Regions from separate parts of the Kosakonia sp. SMBL-WEM22 genome, predicted to be linked through region 1. Evidence: predicted binding sites of a transcription regulator. Region 1 holds the regulator's gene; each other region holds the start of a gene.
The links. The regulator LexA, encoded in region 1, represses DNA repair genes until DNA is damaged. The targets are predictions, from matches to a motif close to TNCTGTATGTACATACAGNA.
Positions count from the first base shown of each region.

Region 1 (4,283 bases):
CGGACCGGCGGGCCAGAAGTTGAGGTTGATCCCGGCTGCAATGTGCGGCGGCACCAGACCCTGGTGATACAGCACATAGGAGAGCAGCAGGTAGTCCATGTGGCTGCGGTGGCAGGGGACATAGACAATTTCGTGGCCTTCATGCGCCAGCTGACGAACGCGCTCGGCGTTGTGCACGTTGATCCCCTGATAGAGCCGGTTCCACGTAAAGCCGAGGATACGGTCAGTCAGGCGAATCATCTCGTAAGAGAAGTTAGCGGCAATCTCTTCCATCAGCGCGATAGCGTTTTGCTGCGCCTTATCATGGGAGATCTTTTTGCTGCGTGCTTCATCTTCCACCGCACGGGCAATCGCTTTCGACGACAGGAGCTTATTGAAGAGATCCTGACGCGCGGGCAGACGTGGGCCAACAGCGGCCAGACGCTGGCGTGCGAAGTGCATACGTGCCACGCGAGCCAGTTTTTGCGCGATGATCTTATCCGTACCGTGTTCGGTCGCCATGCGGCGCAGCGAAACGGGCGGGGAGAAGCGCACAAAGCTGTCGCGACCAAGCCACGAAACAGCGAAGAATTTCTGAATACCGTTGAGCATGCGCAACGGCGGATTGATTTCACCCTTTTCACGCCCTGGCGAGCGACCGAACATCACTGATACCGGCACCATCTGCACATCCAGATCGGGATGGCTACGGTGTAAATCCAGGTAGTCATGGAACAGTTTTATCGACTCTTCTTTCGGCGTGTAATAGGTAAATACGCGCGGGCCGCCGTGAATGAACACATAGCGTGGCAGCAGCGCGCCATCGATCTCCAGTGGTTCGAGGGGATCGGGTAATTCATGCGCCAGGCACTGCTCGCGCAAGGTCATTAAGTCTGCCTTTGAGTTATAAGGCAGCACATACATAATAGGTCGTGATGTGTCGAGCCCCAGTTCCTGTGCAGGTTCTGCGGGGATCGATTTACTTTTTACCAGCACGCTTAATGGTAAGTTCAGTAATTTGTAGTAAATTCGTGGCCAGCCGGACATAAAGGGTGTAAAGCCTCTGGTTATTAATAGTGCCATTGCGCCGCAAGAATATCAGAAAGCACGCATAATTTCTGTGGTACCGCTGCGTGTACCACTACTCATTGACGCTTAATAGTTAAAAAGGTTCTTTTCATGGCCAATAATACCACCGGTTTTATCCGGATCATTAAAGCCGCAGGATATTCGTGGAAAGGTGTACGCGCAGCCTGGATCAATGAAGCTGCTTTTCGCCAGGAGGGCGTAGCTGTTGTTGTGGCTATTATTATTGCTGCATTTTTGGATATAGATGTCATTACTCGCGTCCTGCTTATTGGCTCGGTCACGCTGGTGATGATTGTCGAAATCCTCAATAGCGCTATCGAAGCGGTTGTGGACCGTATCGGCCCTGAATTCCATGAGCTTTCCGGCCGGGCAAAGGATATGGGCTCGGCAGCGGTGCTGATGACAATTTTACTGGCGCTCTTTACCTGGATCTCGCTTCTTTGGTCACATTTTCGATAGCGTTTCCATAATTCGATAACGCTCTGGTTTTTTGCTTAAATGTGGTTTCAAAATCGCCGTTGACTGTATATACTCACAGCATAACTGTATATACACCCAGGGGGCGGGATGAAAGCATTAACGGCCAGGCAGCAAGAGGTGTTCGATCTGATTCGCGATCGCATCACCCAAACCGGTATGCCACCGACGCGTGCGGAAATCGCACAGCAATTGGGGTTCCGTTCCCCAAATGCAGCCGAAGAACACCTTAAAGCGCTGGCGCGCAAAGGGGTGATCGAAATCGTATCTGGCGCATCGCGCGGTCTTCGCCTGCTGCTGGAAGAGGAAAACGATGCCGGTCTACCGCTGATTGGTCGCGTCGCTGCGGGTGAGCCGCTGCTGGCGCAGCAGCATATCGAAAGCCACTATCAGGTCGATCCAAATCTCTTTAAACCCCATGCTGACTTCCTGCTGCGCGTTAGCGGGATGTCGATGAAAGATATCGGTATCATGGATGGCGACCTGCTGGCGGTACATAAAACGCAGGATGCGCGTAACGGTCAGGTTATCGTTGCCCGTATCGAAGATGAAGTGACGGTGAAACGCCTGAAAAAACATGGCAACACCGTTGAACTGCTGGCAGAAAACAGCGACTTCTCGCCGATCGTGGTCGATTTGCGCAAACAGAACTTCACCATTGAAGGGCTGGCGGTCGGCGTGATCCGTAACGGTGAATGGCTGTAAAGCCTCTTTTCTTTGCTGTGGCGCCACGTTGCGCGCCGCAGCGCCACGCTTCTCCTCTTTAATGTAATGATGTTCACGCTATGGCGCTGTTAACCGCATCCGACAAAGCTCTGTGGCGGCTTGCGCTGCCGATGATTTTATCCAATATTACCGTTCCACTGCTGGGCTTAGTCGATACGGCAGTAATCGGTCATCTGGATAGCCCCGTCTACCTCGGCGGCGTGGCGATTGGTGCAACGGCAACCAGCTTCCTCTTTATGCTGCTGCTGTTTCTGCGTATGAGCACCACCGGGCTGACCGCCCAGGCATTCGGTGCGAAAAATCCCTCAGCGCTGACGCGTGCGCTTGTGCAGCCTCTGCTGCTGGCGCTCGGCGCGGGTGCTGCCATCGCGTTGTTACGCTCGCCGCTAATCGACCTGGCGCTGCACATTACCGGCGGCAGCGAGGCGGTGCTGGCGCAGGCGCGCCGCTTTCTTGAGATCCGCTGGCTTAGTGCACCAGCCTCGCTGGGTAATATGGTGCTGCTTGGCTGGCTGCTCGGCGTCCAGTATGCCCGCGCCCCGGTGATATTATTGGTGGTGGGTAACCTCTTCAACATCCTCCTCGACCTCTGGCTGGTGATGGGGCTGCATATGAATGTGCAGGGCGCCGCACTCGCCACGGTTATCGCGGAGTACGTCACCTTCTTTATCGGCTTGCTGATGGTGTGGCAGGTCTTACGCCGGCAGGCTATCTCGCTCTCAATGCTAACATCCGCATGGCGCGGCGGCGTTCGCCGTTTGTTGGCTCTCAACCGCGATATCATGCTGCGCTCGCTGCTGCTGCAACTCTGTTTCGGCTCCATCACCGTGTTGGGCGCGCGCGTTGGCAGCGAAACGGTCGCTGCCAACGCGGTGCTGATGATGTTTCTCACCTTTACCGCCTATGCGCTGGATGGCTTTGCCTATGCCGTTGAGGCCCACTCCGGGCAGGCTTACGGCGCGCGCGATGGCAGCCAACTGCTGCATGTCTGGCGTGCGGCCTGTCGTCAGGCAGGGTTTGTGGCGCTCGCGTTTGCTCTTGTCTACGCGCTGGCGGGCAGCATGATTATTGCGCTGTTGACCTCCATTCCTGAACTGCAGGCGGTGGCCGGACACTATCTTATCTGGCAGGTGGTACTGCCACTGGTGGGAGTGTGGTGCTATTTGCTCGACGGCATGTTTGTGGGCGCAACGCGCGCGGCTGAAATGCGTAACAGTATGGCGGTTGCCGCTGCCGGTTTTGGCCTGACCCTGCTGACGGTGCCGTTGCTTGGCAATCACGGTTTATGGCTCTCTCTTACGGTGTTCCTCGCGCTACGCGGTATCACACTGGCGCTCATCTGGCGGCATCACTGGCGCAACGGCAGCTGGTTCGCTAATGCTGAGGGTGCATAACGATCTGCGGTTTCGCCAGGAGTGAATGGTTAAAGATTCCGAATAAAAAACCGAACGCCGAATCCTTATCTACAATGATTAATACGTTCAGCACGCAAGAACGTCATTTTAACCGAACGATAAGGAGTCAATTATGAACAAAGACGAAGTCGGCGGTAACTGGAAACAGTTTAAAGGTACTGTTAAAGAGAAATGGGGCAAGTTGACCGATGACGATATGACCGTTATCGAAGGTAAACGTGACCAGCTGGTAGGTAAGATCCAGGAGCGTTACGGTTACGCGAAAGACGAAGCGGAGAAGGAAGTTACGGATTGGGAAACGCGTAACGAATACCGCTGGTAGCCTACACTTCCCCCTCAAGTGTATTAACCCTCACAGGCTACCCTGCCCATAGGTACAAGGATGTACCTCCCTAACCACCCCTTATCTTCCACGTTTTATCTGCAATCCCTTCATATTTCACCTTTTATTCGCGTTGGCTGCACTCGCTCACATAAGTCACATACTTAAGTATGCTCCCTATGATTCACTCATTTGCCGCCTTGCTAAAACGCGAAATCTTTTGGGATTGCCTTCTACCTTGTAAAAGAGAAACAGAAACAGAAATTTTAACGTGG
Region 1 is NZ_CP051488.1:4,695,373-4,699,655, reverse strand. It holds gene plsB (glycerol-3-phosphate 1-O-acyltransferase PlsB) at 1-1,026, opposite strand, end outside; gene HF650_RS22700 (diacylglycerol kinase) at 1,159-1,527, shown strand; gene lexA (transcriptional repressor LexA) at 1,636-2,250, shown strand; gene dinF (MATE family efflux transporter DinF) at 2,331-3,665, shown strand; gene HF650_RS22685 (CsbD family protein) at 3,799-4,008, shown strand; gene zur (zinc uptake transcriptional repressor Zur) at 4,275-4,283, opposite strand, start outside.

Region 2 (4,283 bases), 1.8 Mb from region 1:
CTGACCGAGCCGCTGTTGAAAGCGGCAACCGAAGGCACCATTCCGCTGATCCCAGGTATCAGCACCGTTTCCGAGCTGATGCTGGGCATGGATTACGGCCTGAAAGAGTTTAAATTCTTCCCGGCGGAAGCGAATGGCGGCACCAAAGCGCTGCAGGCCATTGCCGGTCCCTTCTCGCAGGTGCGTTTCTGCCCGACCGGCGGCATCTCTCCGGCGAACTACCGTGACTACCTGGCGCTGAAAAGCGTGCTCTGCATCGGCGGCTCGTGGCTGGTTCCGGCCGACGCGCTGGAAGCAGGCGATTACGAACGCATCACCAAACTGGCACGCGAAGCCGTTGAGGGTGCGAAGCTGTAATCAGCAGGCGGGTATCACACCCGCCTGATAACAAGCCCGGACGCACTATGCGCACCGGGCTTTTTTTATCCGTTAACCTGCACCGCGTTGGCTGAGGCCACGGCGCGGGCGACCGCACTCTCAACATTCTCTGCGACGGCCAGCGCCACGCCCAGACGGCGCGATCCTTCAATCTCCGGCTTGCCGAACAAACGCAGCTGCACGCCTGCATCAACGGCGTGGTGCAGATTATCAAAGGTGACATTCTGGCTGTGCAGACGCGGCAAAATCACCGCAGAGGCGGCCGGGCCGTACTGGCGGATCGCGCCAATCGGCAGGCCTAAAAAGGCGCGTACATGCAGGGCAAACTCAGAGAGATCCTGCGATATCAGCGTCACCATTCCCGTATCGTGCGGGCGCGGCGAGACTTCGCTGAAGATCACCTCATCGCCACAGACAAAGAGTTCAACGCCGAAAAGACCATGTCCTCCCAGCGCCAGCACCACCTCACGGGCAATCTGCCGGGCGCGCTCAAGCGCCGTGGCGGACATCTGCTGCGGCTGCCACGATTCACGATAATCGCCATCCTCCTGACGGTGTCCCACGGGTGCGCAGAAGTGGACGCCGTCTACCGCGCTGATAGTCAGCAGGGTGATTTCAAAATCAAACTTCACCACGCCTTCGACAATGACGCGGCCAGCACCGGCGCGACCACCCTCTTGTGCATAGGCCCACGCCGTTGCCAGCTGGTCGATAGATTTAATGAAACTCTGCCCTTTGCCTGAAGAGCTCATCACCGGTTTCACGATGCAGGGCAGGCCAATTTCGCTTACCGCCTGGCGGAAGCTCTCTTCGCTATCGGCAAAACGGTAGGCCGAGGTGGGTAACCGCAGCTCCTCTGCTGCAAGGCGACGGATCCCCTCGCGGTTCATCGTCAATTTTGTGGCGCGCGCGCAGGGAACCACATGTTGACCGGTGGCCTCCAGCTCAATTAGCGCATCGGTGGCGATGGCTTCGATCTCCGGCACAATAAAGTGCGGTTTCTCCACAGCGACCAGCGCTTTTAACGCCTCGCCATCAAGCATGTTAATCACATGGGATCGGTGCGCGACCTGCATCGCTGGCGCGTCAGCATAGCGGTCAACCGCAATGACTTCGATACCGAGCCGCTGACATTCAATAGCCACTTCTTTGCCCAGCTCGCCTGAGCCTAACAACATCACACGCGTGGCTGCCGGACGCAGCGCAGTTCCTAAAAGAGTCATAGCGAAGTACCATTAGAAAAAAAGTGGGCGCAGTATAACGAAAACGTTTGCGTCTGTCTTTTTCACTTGCGGTGGTTTTTTCATCGCGCTATTATACTGTACAAATACACAGTAAGACGAGGCTGCATCATGGCGGTAGAAGTTAAATACGTAGTCATTCGCGAAGGTGAGGAAAAGATGTCTTTTGCCAGCAAAAAGGAAGCCGATGCTTACGATAAAATGCTCGACCTGGCGGAAGTGCTGGGTGACTGGTTAGGCACCGGTCCGGTAGCTCTGGAAGAGGAGACCCGTGAACGCATGGCGATGTGGCTCGCCGAGCAAAAAGATGCGCTCAACGGTATTCTGAAATCCGGCAAACTGCCTGGAACAGAGAGCGAAGAGGGCGCTTCCCCGGCAAAAGCCGCTGCAGATCAATCCTCTGACGCGGTTGATATTAAAAGCGCCAGCAAGCGGGCTAAAGTCGCCTGATCTTGCACCGCCAGTAATTTGTACCATGCTTTGAATGGATATTAACCAGGAGATAAGCATGAAAATAGCAGGGGTAGTAACCGGTCTGTTTTTGCTGGCGGGCAGCATGGCGGCAAACGCTGCCGCAGAGAAGGTCGTGAAATTTCCTTCCTGTGAAGGGCTTAACGCTGAGGGCATCGCCGCCAGCGTTAAGCGCGACTATCTGCAAAACCGCATTGTGCGTTGGGCGGATGATCAGAAAAAAATTGGTCAGGCGGATCCGGTGGTATGGGTTAATCCGCAAGAGGTGACCGGCAAGGGTGACAAGTGGACGGTGCCGCTCACCGTACGCGGTAAAAGCGCCGATATACATTATCGCGTCAGGGTCGACTGCCCGGCGGGCAGCGCGGCGTACACACCTCAGCCGTAGCACCCTACTTTTCCTATTCTTTCCAGATACAGACACTTCCTGACATCCCCCTCGCTTACTCTTGTCTGACAAAGATGTTAAGCGAGGGAAAAAAATGAACTGGTTAAATCAACTACAGTCGCTGCTGGGGCAGAAAAGCGCTGCATCGCCATCCTCTTCCTCCGCAGAGGGCCAGGGCTTAAATAAGCTTCTGGTGCCGGGTGCGCTGGGCGGCCTTGCCGGTCTGCTGGTTGCCAACAAATCATCGCGCAAACTGCTCACCAAATATGGTACCGGCGCGCTGTTGGTTGGTGGCGGGGCGGTGGCCGGCACGGTGCTGTGGAACAAATACAAAGATCGCATCCGTGAAACCCATCAGGACGAGCCGCAGTTTGGCCAGCAGCAATCGCCGCTGGACGTGCGCACTGAGCGCCTGATTGTGGCACTGGTCTTTGCGGCGAAGAGCGATGGCCATATTGATGAGCAGGAACAGGCGGCAATCGAAGCGCAGCTGCGCGAAGCGGGCATCGAAACCCAGGGGCGTGAGCTGGTGGCGAAAGCGCTGGAGCAGCCTCTCGATCCAGCGTGGCTGGCGCAGGGTGTCAAAAATGAGGAGGAGGCACTGGAGCTCTACTTCCTCAGCTGTGCGGTTATCGACATCGATCACTTTATGGAGCGCAGCTATCTCAATGCGCTGGGCGATGCGCTGAAGGTGCCGCAGGATGTCCGCGAAGGCATCGAACAGGATCTTCAGCAGCAAAAACGCGCCCTTACAGCCTGAGCGCTATAACGTTTCGCTTGCAACGCGCGTTTGTTTTGCCACCCTTATAGGATGGAAAACAGAAAAAAGATAAGTGCTATGTTGCCGAAAGCAAAACAGATCCCCCACGCCATGACTGTTCATGGCGATACACGCGTCGATAATTACTACTGGCTGCGGGACGACACGCGCTCTCAGCCAGTGGTGCTTGATTATCTGCATCAGGAGAACGATTACGGGCGCGAGGTGATGGCCTCTCAGCAGGCCCTGCAGGATGACCTGCTGCAGGAGATCATCTCCCGCATTCCGCAGCGCGAAGTCTCCGCGCCCTATATTCGTAACGGCTATCGTTACCGACACATTTATGAGCCGGGCAATGAGTACGCCATCTATCAGCGTCAGTCGGTGCTCAGCGCTGAATGGGACGACTGGATCACCCTGCTGGATGCCAACCAGCGCGCCTCGCACAGCGAGTTTTACACCATGGGCGGTCTCGATATCTCGCCCGACAACACCATCATGGCGCTGGCGGAAGATTTCCTCTCCAGGCGGCAGTATGGTTTGCGCTTTCGCAATCTGGAGACCGGCAACTGGTATCCGGAGGTGCTCGATAACGTCTCGCCAGACTTTGTCTGGGTGAATGATTCCGAGACCGTCTACTACGTGCGTAAACATGCCACCACGCTGCTGCCCTATCAGGTCTGGCGGCACACCGTCGGTTCGCCGACGCAGCAGGATGAGCTGGTCTACGAAGAGAAAGATGACACCTTTTACGTTGGGCTGAGCAAAACCACCTCCCAGCACTACATCACCATTCACCTTGCCAGCGCCACCACCAGCGAAGTACTGCTGCTCGATGCCGAACTGCCGGATGCGCAGCCGCTCTGCTTTTTACCACGGCGCAAAGAGCATGAGTACAGCCTCGATCACTACCAGCACACCTTCTACCTGCGTTCCAACCGCGACGGGAAAAACTTTGGCCTCTATCGCACCAAAGTACGTGATGAACGGCGCTGGGAAGCGCTGATCCCCGCCCGCGATCACATTATGCTGGAAGGATTTACTC
Region 2 is NZ_CP051488.1:2,894,352-2,898,634, reverse strand. It holds gene kdgA (bifunctional 4-hydroxy-2-oxoglutarate aldolase/2-dehydro-3-deoxy-phosphogluconate aldolase) at 1-357, shown strand, start outside; gene purT (formate-dependent phosphoribosylglycinamide formyltransferase) at 423-1,601, opposite strand; gene HF650_RS13830 (YebG family protein) at 1,731-2,069, shown strand; gene yebF (protein YebF) at 2,176-2,478, shown strand; gene HF650_RS13820 (tellurite resistance TerB family protein) at 2,573-3,238, shown strand; gene ptrB (oligopeptidase B) at 3,317-4,283, shown strand, end outside.
Region 2: HF650_RS13830 (YebG family protein) is a predicted target of LexA. The motif match lies at 1,696-1,715, and genes of this name have one in related genera.

Region 3 (4,283 bases), 1.6 Mb from region 1:
ACCCACCACGCAGGTATTCGGCACGGTAAAGAGGTCGTGTATGCGTTTCGCAAACGCCGCTTCGTTGTCACCTCTGGCGCGCGCCACCTGCGGGGTAATGCCGGTGATCAGCACCGCTTCAGGCTGTGGAAGGTAGTCATCGGCGGGTTTGCAGTAGAAGACTTCCGGCTCGCCGATAGTCGTGAAATCGGCATCGGTGCGCAGCGCGGCGAACTGCGCCGGGCGATCCAGCGCGGGGCTGGTTCCGAAGGTCTCGTAATCGTGAAAAAGAAATGTCGGGGTTGCCGGGGAATCAGACACCAGAAGCTCATCCTGTCAGAAAGTATGCCGACTATGGTAAACCATCGTGGACCATGTGCCGAAGAAAAACCGTGCCAGCTTACGGCGTCACACGCAAAAACAGGGGCTTAAAAATGATTTGTGTCACATTTCTTTGCAATTTTGCCAGGTAACGACACACGAAGTTCCGTACAAAGGACGCCCCTTTCCGAAGTATTGAGGATATTTCATTGAAACGCCGTTTGTTTGCTGCTTCATTGTTGGCGGTGAGCGTCCATTGCGCTCAGGCCGACGACCTCCCATTTGCCCCTCAGCCCCCGGCAGTGCAGGCCGGATCATGGGTCTTGATGGACTACACGACCGGGCAAATCTTAACTGCGGGGCATGAGCATCAGCAGCGTAATCCGGCGAGTCTCACCAAATTGATGACCGGCTATGTCGTCGACCGCGCCATTGATAGCCATCGCATCAGTGCCGACGACGTTGTGACAGTTGGTAAAGATGCCTGGGCGCAGGGCAACCCGGTGTTTGCCGGCTCGTCGCTGATGTTCCTTAAGCCGGGCGATCGCCTGACGGTGCGCGATCTAAGCCGCGGTCTGATTGTCGACTCCGGGAACGACGCCTGCGTGGCGCTGGCAGATCACGTTGCCGGCGGCCAGCCGCAGTTTGTGGCGATGATGAATGACTATGTACAGAAGCTGAACCTGCATGACACCCACTTTGAGACGGTACATGGCCTGGATGCGCCGGGGCAGCACAGCTCGGCCTACGATCTGGCGGTGTTATCGCGCGCCATTATTCACGGCGAGCCGGATTTCTATCATATGTACAGCGAAAAGAGCCTGACGTGGAACGGCATCACACAGCAAAACCGCAACGGGCTGCTGTGGGATAAAAGCCTGAATGTCGATGGACTGAAGACGGGCCACACCTCCGGTGCGGGCTTTAATCTGATCGCCTCAAGCGTGGATGGTCAACGCCGTTTGATCGCGGTGATCATGGGCGCGGACAGTCCAAAAGGGCGCGAAGAGCAGGCGCGCAAGCTGCTGCACTGGGGCCAGCAGAACTTCGACACGGTTGAGATCCTGCGCAACGGTAAAAAAGTGGGCAGCGAGCGTGTCTGGTACGGCGATAAAGAGCAGATTGCTGTCGGCACCAATGAGGATCGCTGGCTGGTGCTGCCAAAAGCGGAGCTGCAAAACATCAAAGCCAAATATGTGCTGGACAGCAAAGAGCTGGAAGCGCCGCTTGCCGCCCACCAGCGCGTTGGCGAGATCCAGCTTTATGACCGCGATAAAGTGATTGCCAGAATGCCGCTGGTGACGCTGGAGAGCGTCGGCAAAGGCGGGCTCTTCTCCCGGCTGAGTGACTACCTGCACCACAAAGGGTGATCGTCGTGCGGGCAGAGTGGCAGGCTTGCGAGTCTGCTCGCATAATTGACGCGTGCGGCAAGCCTGATGGTCGCCGGGAAGATATACTGTACAGACAAACAGTAACGCGCAGGAGGTCACGATGGGCTACAACGTTAAGCAGGTAGAGCAGCGCCGTATCGCCGGGTTTCATCTGGTGGGTCCGTGGGAAGAGAAGGTGAAGCAGGGCTTTCAGCAGCTTCTACTGTGGGTCGAGAATAACCAGATCCAGCCGCTGGAGTGGGTCAGCGTCTATTACGATAACCCGGACGAAGTGCCGCCGGAGAAGCTGCGCTGCGATGTTGCCATCACCGTCGATCGCGATTTCCAGGTGCCCGTTAACAGCGCCGGCGTTATCACCACCGACATTCCCGGCGGCCACTACGCGGTGATGAGCGCGCGGGTACACAACGAAGATTTTGAAGGCAGCTGGAATCTCTTTTTCGACGAGCTGTTGGGTGACAGCTCGGTGCAGATTGCCGCCGGGCCCTGTTTTGAGATCTATCACAACGACGGTAAGCGCGACGGTTTCTGGGACATTGAGATGTATATCCCCGTCGAGCCGAACGCCCACTAAAGGCGGGCGGGGCAAAAAGGCCGCGAGAGTGATGCTGGCGGCCTCTTTTTTTGTCCTGACAGGGCATCGGTGCGAAAAAATACCGCTACAATTGCGCCTCTCTTTTTAACCCGGAGCCTGGCTGTGCGTCGCGACAAATCCCTCAGCCCCTTTGAAATTCGACTTTATCGCCACTACCGCGTCGTACATGGCGTGCGCATCGCGCTGGCGTTTATCCTCACCTTTTTACTTATCCGCCTGCTTAATGTCCCGGAGGGAACCTGGCCGTTGATTACGCTGGTGGTGCTGATGGGGCCAATCTCCTTCTGGGGCAATGTGGTGCCGCGCGCCTTTGAGCGCATCGGCGGCACCATTTTCGGTGCGCTGTTGGGGCTGGTGGCGTTAAAGCTGGAGCTCTACTCACTACCGCTGATGCTTTTATGGTGCGCCGCCGCTATGTTTCTCTGCGGTTGGCTGGCGCTCGGCAAAAAGCCTTACCAGGCGCTGCTGATTGGGATCACCCTTGCGGTCGTTGTGGGGGGGCCAAGCGGCGATATGCAGACGGCACTGTGGCGCGGTGGCGATGTGATTATCGGATCGCTCCTTGCCATGCTCTTTACTGGCATCTGGCCGCAGCGCGCCTTTTTGCACTGGCGCATCCAGATGGCGAATTACGTCACGGCCTTTAACCGCGTCTACCAGGGCGGTTTCTCGCGCAACCTGGTGGAGCGGCCACGGCTGGAAAAGCATCTGCAAAAAATCCTCAACGATGTGGTGAAGATGCGCGGGCTGATTACGCCCGCCTGCAAAGAGACCCATATTCAGAAAGCGATATTCGAGGCGATCCAGACCGTCAGCCGCAATATGGTTTGTATGCTGGAGTTGCAAATCAACGCCCACTGGAGTTCGCGTGCCAGCCATTTTGTGATGATTAACGCCAGCACGCTGCAAGAGACGCAGCAGATGACGCAGCAGACGCTGCTCACCATCGCCCACGCGCTCTATGAGGGTAACCCGCAGCCGATCCTGGCGAACACAGAAAAGCTTAACGATATCGTCGCTGAACTGCGGCAGTTGATTGGCGAACATAAGGGCGACGCGGTGACAGAAACCTCGATTCACGGTTATGTCTGGCTCAGCATGGAGCTGGCGCGCCAGCTGGAGTTGTTATCGCATTTGATCTGCCGGGCGCTGCGCAAATAAACGGCTAATAATCGCCTCGGGCTGCCAGGTTGTTTCGATTCAGCTATATTTGCGGTTATGATAGCCAGCAGGAAAACTTATTGTCATATGCCACTGCTTTGGGTAGGTTTGCCTCTCAGGTGATGGCCTTAACGAATCCGAATCTCAATTAATCAGGGGTGTCAAAATGGAAACAACCAAGCCTTCATTCCAGGACGTTCTGGAATTTGTGCGTCTGTTCCGTCGCAAAAACAAACTGCAGCGCGAAATTCAGGACGTTGAGAAAAAGATCCGTGATAACCAGAAACGTGTGCTGCTGCTGGACAACCTCAGCGACTACATCAAGCCGGGCATGAGCGTTGAAGCCATTCAGGGTATTATTGCCAGCATGCGTACCGACTACGAAGATCGCGTGGATGACTACATCATCAAAAACGCCGAGCTGTCGAAAGAGCGCCGCGAAATCTCCAAAAAACTGAAAACCATGGGCGAGCTGAAATCGGTCGAACATAAAGCCGAGTAAGCGCCTGCGCGGTGAGAGCCTCGTCTCTCACCGTCTTCTCTTTTCACTCTCCTCCACTTTTCTCCCCCTATTTTTCTTTATCACCTATAAAAACCAGGCCTTTCTCTCTTTGCAGAGTGATAAAATGCGCCGCGCTGGATAAACATCGCGTCGTAAAACCGTCTGGCGCGGCACTTTCGTGATATTACCGGGCACATCAATCGGTGGCTGGCGCAGGCCGCCGGTGCGGTCTGGCTAGTGATTTCGGGAACTGGAGTGAAAATAAAATGATCAAGTTGTTCTTCGCCACATTGTCGTTTATCAGCCGCATTCCGGTGCCTGGCCGTTGGGTACA
Region 3 is NZ_CP051488.1:3,125,065-3,129,347, reverse strand. It holds gene sbcB (exodeoxyribonuclease I) at 1-300, opposite strand, end outside; gene dacD (serine-type D-Ala-D-Ala carboxypeptidase DacD) at 510-1,670, shown strand; gene sbmC (DNA gyrase inhibitor SbmC) at 1,792-2,265, shown strand; gene HF650_RS15100 (FUSC family protein) at 2,389-3,447, shown strand; gene HF650_RS15095 (DUF496 family protein) at 3,614-3,949, shown strand; partial or broken gene HF650_RS15090 (bifunctional adenosylcobinamide kinase/adenosylcobinamide-phosphate guanylyltransferase) at 4,106-4,219, shown strand; gene cobS (adenosylcobinamide-GDP ribazoletransferase) at 4,216-4,283, shown strand, end outside.
Region 3: sbmC (DNA gyrase inhibitor SbmC) is a predicted target of LexA. The motif match lies at 1,755-1,774, and genes of this name have one in related genera.

Region 4 (4,283 bases), 110 kb from region 1:
ATCGACCGGGTGTTTCGGTGAGTTTAAGGTTTTTTCGCCCGTCAGCTTACCGTACCAGGCCACCGCCGCTTTCAACTGCGGGTTGTGCGCCGCGTAGAGCCACGCAATGCGACCGCCCCAGCAGAAGCCGGTCACCAGCAGTTGATGGGCGTCTCCGCCGTTGCGCGCCGCCCAGTTGGCGACGTGGTCGAGATCGGCCAGCACCTGCGCATCCGGCACTTTGCTGACCAGCCCGCTTAAGAGCGTGGGAACGTCGGCAAAATCATCCGGATCGCCCTGGCGGAAATAGAGCTCCGGCGCGACGGCAAGATACCCCTCCAGCGCCAGCCGGCGGCAGAGGTCGCGAATATGTTCATGGACGCCAAAAATCTCCTGCACGACGATCACAATCGGCAGCGGGCCTTCGGCATCTTTTGGCCGGGCGTGATACGCGGGCATGGTGTCGCCCTGCGTTGGAATGGAGGTTTCGCCTGCGATCAGCCTCTCTTCCGGCGTATGAACCGTGGTTGACGCAAGCGGTGAAGCCGCCGGCGCAAAGCCCGGCTGTTTGGTGGTGGTCATGAGATTCTCCCTACCCTTTATTAGCGCTCTCCTAACTATAGTCATGAAGACCAGGCCATGCGCAATCGCCGTGCGCAGGCTATCTTTGCTGCTGAGTTAGCGGGCATAACGTGATAGTGTGACGCGCATCACTATTTTATGGAAATTGATTGCAATCAATTTCATTCATGGTGACAGCAGTCACGAAAACAAGCGCGTGGCTTCTGTAAAGTACCGTTTTACCTCCCCCCGATAATACCGACCACAGAGGAGTCTGTTATGTCCAAGTCTGATGTTTTTCACCTCGGCCTCACTAAAAACGATTTACAAGGGGCTACCCTGGCCATCGTCCCTGGCGATCCGGAGCGAGTGGAAAAGATCGCCGCGCTGATGGATAAGCCGGTCAAGCTGGCCTCTCACCGCGAATTCACCAGCTGGCGCGCCGAGCTGGATGGCAAAGCAGTGATCATCTGTTCTACCGGTATCGGCGGTCCTTCTACTTCCATCGCTGTTGAAGAGCTGGCGCAGCTGGGCATCCGCACCTTCCTGCGCGTCGGTACCACCGGCGCGATCCAGCCGCATATCAACGTCGGCGACGTGCTGATCACCACTGCCTCCGTGCGTCTTGACGGTGCCAGCCTGCACTTTGCCCCGATGGAGTTCCCGGCGGTGGCTGACTTTGAGTGCACCACGGCGCTGGTGGCTGCGGCCGATGCGATTGGCGCGACTAAACATATCGGCGTGACCGCCTCGTCTGACACCTTCTACCCGGGCCAGGAGCGTTACGACACCTTCTCCGGCCGCGTAGTGAAAAGCTTTAAAGGCTCGATGGAAGAGTGGCAGTCAATGGGCGTAATGAACTATGAAATGGAGTCCGCGACGCTGCTGACCATGTGTGCAAGCCAGGGGCTGCGCGCCGGGATGGTTGCCGGGGTGATCGTTAACCGCACCCAGCAGGAGATCCCCAACGCCGAAACCATGAAGAAGACTGAAAGCCACGCGGTGAAAATTGTGGTCGATGCTGCACGTCGACTTCTGTAATCCCGCTTCCAGATTTACAAGGCCGACGCGTTCGGCCTTTTTTATATGCGTAATGCCTCGCAGAAAAGCCCTTCCAAACTGGACGTTTATACAGCACAATCCCGACGGAGTGAGTGATGAAGAGGGAGCGGAATGGAGAGTTCAATCATCGTACTGGCAGCCGTGGCGCTGGCAGGGTTACTGGTCGGCTGGCTGGCCGCAAGCTGGCGCGGTGCGCAACAGCAGGCGGAGCTGCTCGCCGAGCAGCGCGATGTCTTCAGTGAACTGAGCGCCGCCCGCCAGCAGATTGCCCAGAATAGCCACTGGCGCGAAGAGTGCGAGCTGCTGAATAACGAACTGCGCAGCCTGCAACACATCAACAGCTCGCTGGAAGCGGATCTGCGTGAAGTCACCACCCGGCTTGAATCTACCCAACTGCATGCAGAAGAGAAACTGCGCCAGATGCACAGCAGCGAGCAGCGTCTGAGCGAGCAGTTTGAAAACCTCGCTAACCGTATTTTCGAGCAGAGCAACCGTCGCGTTGACGAACAGAACCGCCAGAGCCTTAACGGCTTACTCACCCCGCTACGCGAACAGCTCGACGGCTTTCGCCGCCAGGTGCAGGAGAGCTTCGGACAGGAGGCGCGCGAACGGCACACTCTGGCCCATGAGATCCGCAACCTCCAGCAGCTGAATGCCCAGATGGCGCAGGAAGCCATCAACCTCACCCGCGCGCTGAAAGGCGATAACAAAACCCAGGGGAACTGGGGTGAAGTGGTGCTGACCCGCGTGCTTGAAGCCTCCGGCCTGCGCGAAGGGCATGAGTATGAGACCCAAGTTAGCATGGAGAACGAGAGCCGCGCGCGCATGCAGCCGGACGTTATTGTGCGCCTGCCGCAGGGCAAAGACGTGGTGATCGATGCAAAAATGACGCTGGTGGCTTATGAGCGCTACTTTAACGCCGAGGATGAGTTTTCCCGCGAAGCGGCGCTGCAGGAGCACATCACCTCCGTGCGTGGCCACATTCGCCTGCTGGGAAGGAAAGATTATCAGCAGCTCTCCGGCCTGCGCAGCCTGGATTACGTCCTGATGTTTATCCCGGTGGAACCCGCCTTCTTAATCGCCCTCGACAGGCAGCCAGAGCTGATTACCGAGGCGCTAAAAAACAACATTATGTTGGTCAGCCCGACCACGCTGCTGGTCGCGCTGCGCACCATTGCCAACCTGTGGCGTTACGAACACCAGAGCCGCAACGCCCAGCAGATCGCAGAGCGGGCGAGCCGGCTGTATGACAAAATGCGCCTCTTTGTTGACGATATGACCGCGATTGGCCAGAGCCTGGAGAAGGCGCAGGATAACTACCGCCAGGCGATGAAAAAACTCAGCTCAGGGCGCGGCAACCTGCTTGCGCAAACTGAGGCATTTCGTGGCCTTGGCGTCGAGATCAAGCGCGAGATTAATCCGGAACTGGCCGCACAGGCGCAGGAGCAAGACGAAGAATTTCGTCTGCGGGCAGGACAAGATGCGTTTAACGATCATAATCAAGACAATGGATTAGATATGGCCACGTCGGGCGAAGAAGCTGCGGCGAAGGCCTCGTCGGGCGGTTGAAACGTAGGGCAATCGCGTCCAATCTGATACACTTCATCAACAAATCCTTAAATAGCAGGCACTAAGATGGCGGAAGATTCAAAAGAGACAACACACTTTGGTTTTCAGACCGTCGCCAAGGAAAATAAAGCCGATATGGTGGCGCATGTTTTCCACTCGGTTGCGTCAAAATACGATGTAATGAACGACTTGATGTCGATGGGCATCCACCGCTTATGGAAGCGATTTACCATCGATTGCAGCGGCGTGCGCCGTGGGCAGAAAGTCCTCGATTTGGCGGGCGGTACCGGCGATCTCACCGCAAAATTTTCTCGTCTGGTCGGCGAAACCGGCCAGGTTGTGCTGGCGGATATTAACGAGTCGATGCTGAAGATGGGCCGCGAAAAGCTGCGCAATCTCGGTGTTATCGGCAACGTTGAATATGTGCAGGCGAACGCTGAAGCACTACCGTTCCCGGATAACACCTTCGACTGCATCACCATCTCCTTCGGTTTGCGTAACGTTACCGACAAAGAGAAAGCGCTGCGCTCCATGTTTCGCGTGCTGAAGCCAGGCGGTCGTCTGCTGGTGCTGGAGTTCTCCAAACCGGTTATCGAGCCGCTGAGCAAAGCCTACGATGCTTACTCCTTCCACGTTCTGCCGCGTATTGGTCAGATGGTGGCAAACGACGCGGAGAGCTACCGTTACCTGGCTGAATCTATCCGTATGCATCCCGATCAGGACACCCTGAAAGCGATGATGCAGGATGCCGGTTTCGAAAACGTCGATTACTACAACCTGACCGCCGGTATTGTTGCCCTGCACCGTGGCTACAAATTCTGACAGGAGTGCGTATGCCCTTTAAGCCGATGGTGGCCGCGGGAATTGAACGCGTGCTGAATACCTTTTTTTACCGCGACAGCGCGCTGAAAGCGGCGCGCCAGCGCCTCTACGGCAAAGTGCTGCGCGTGGTGGTGCAGGAGTTTTCCGCACCGATTGTGCTGGTCTTCAGCGAGCGCCAGGTCGACGTGTTGAGCGAGTGGGAAGGGGAAGCTGACTGTTCGGTGATTACCCGCCTCAACGTGCTGCCGAAGCTGCGCGATCGCCAGCAGCTCACCGCGCTTATCCGCAGC
Region 4 is NZ_CP051488.1:4,805,681-4,809,963, reverse strand. It holds gene HF650_RS23205 (dienelactone hydrolase family protein) at 1-561, opposite strand, end outside; gene udp (uridine phosphorylase) at 820-1,581, shown strand; gene rmuC (DNA recombination protein RmuC) at 1,714-3,171, shown strand; gene ubiE (bifunctional demethylmenaquinone methyltransferase/2-methoxy-6-polyprenyl-1,4-benzoquinol methylase UbiE) at 3,238-3,993, shown strand; gene HF650_RS23185 (SCP2 domain-containing protein) at 4,005-4,283, shown strand, end outside.
Region 4: rmuC (DNA recombination protein RmuC) is a predicted target of LexA. The motif match lies at 1,658-1,677, and genes of this name have one in related genera.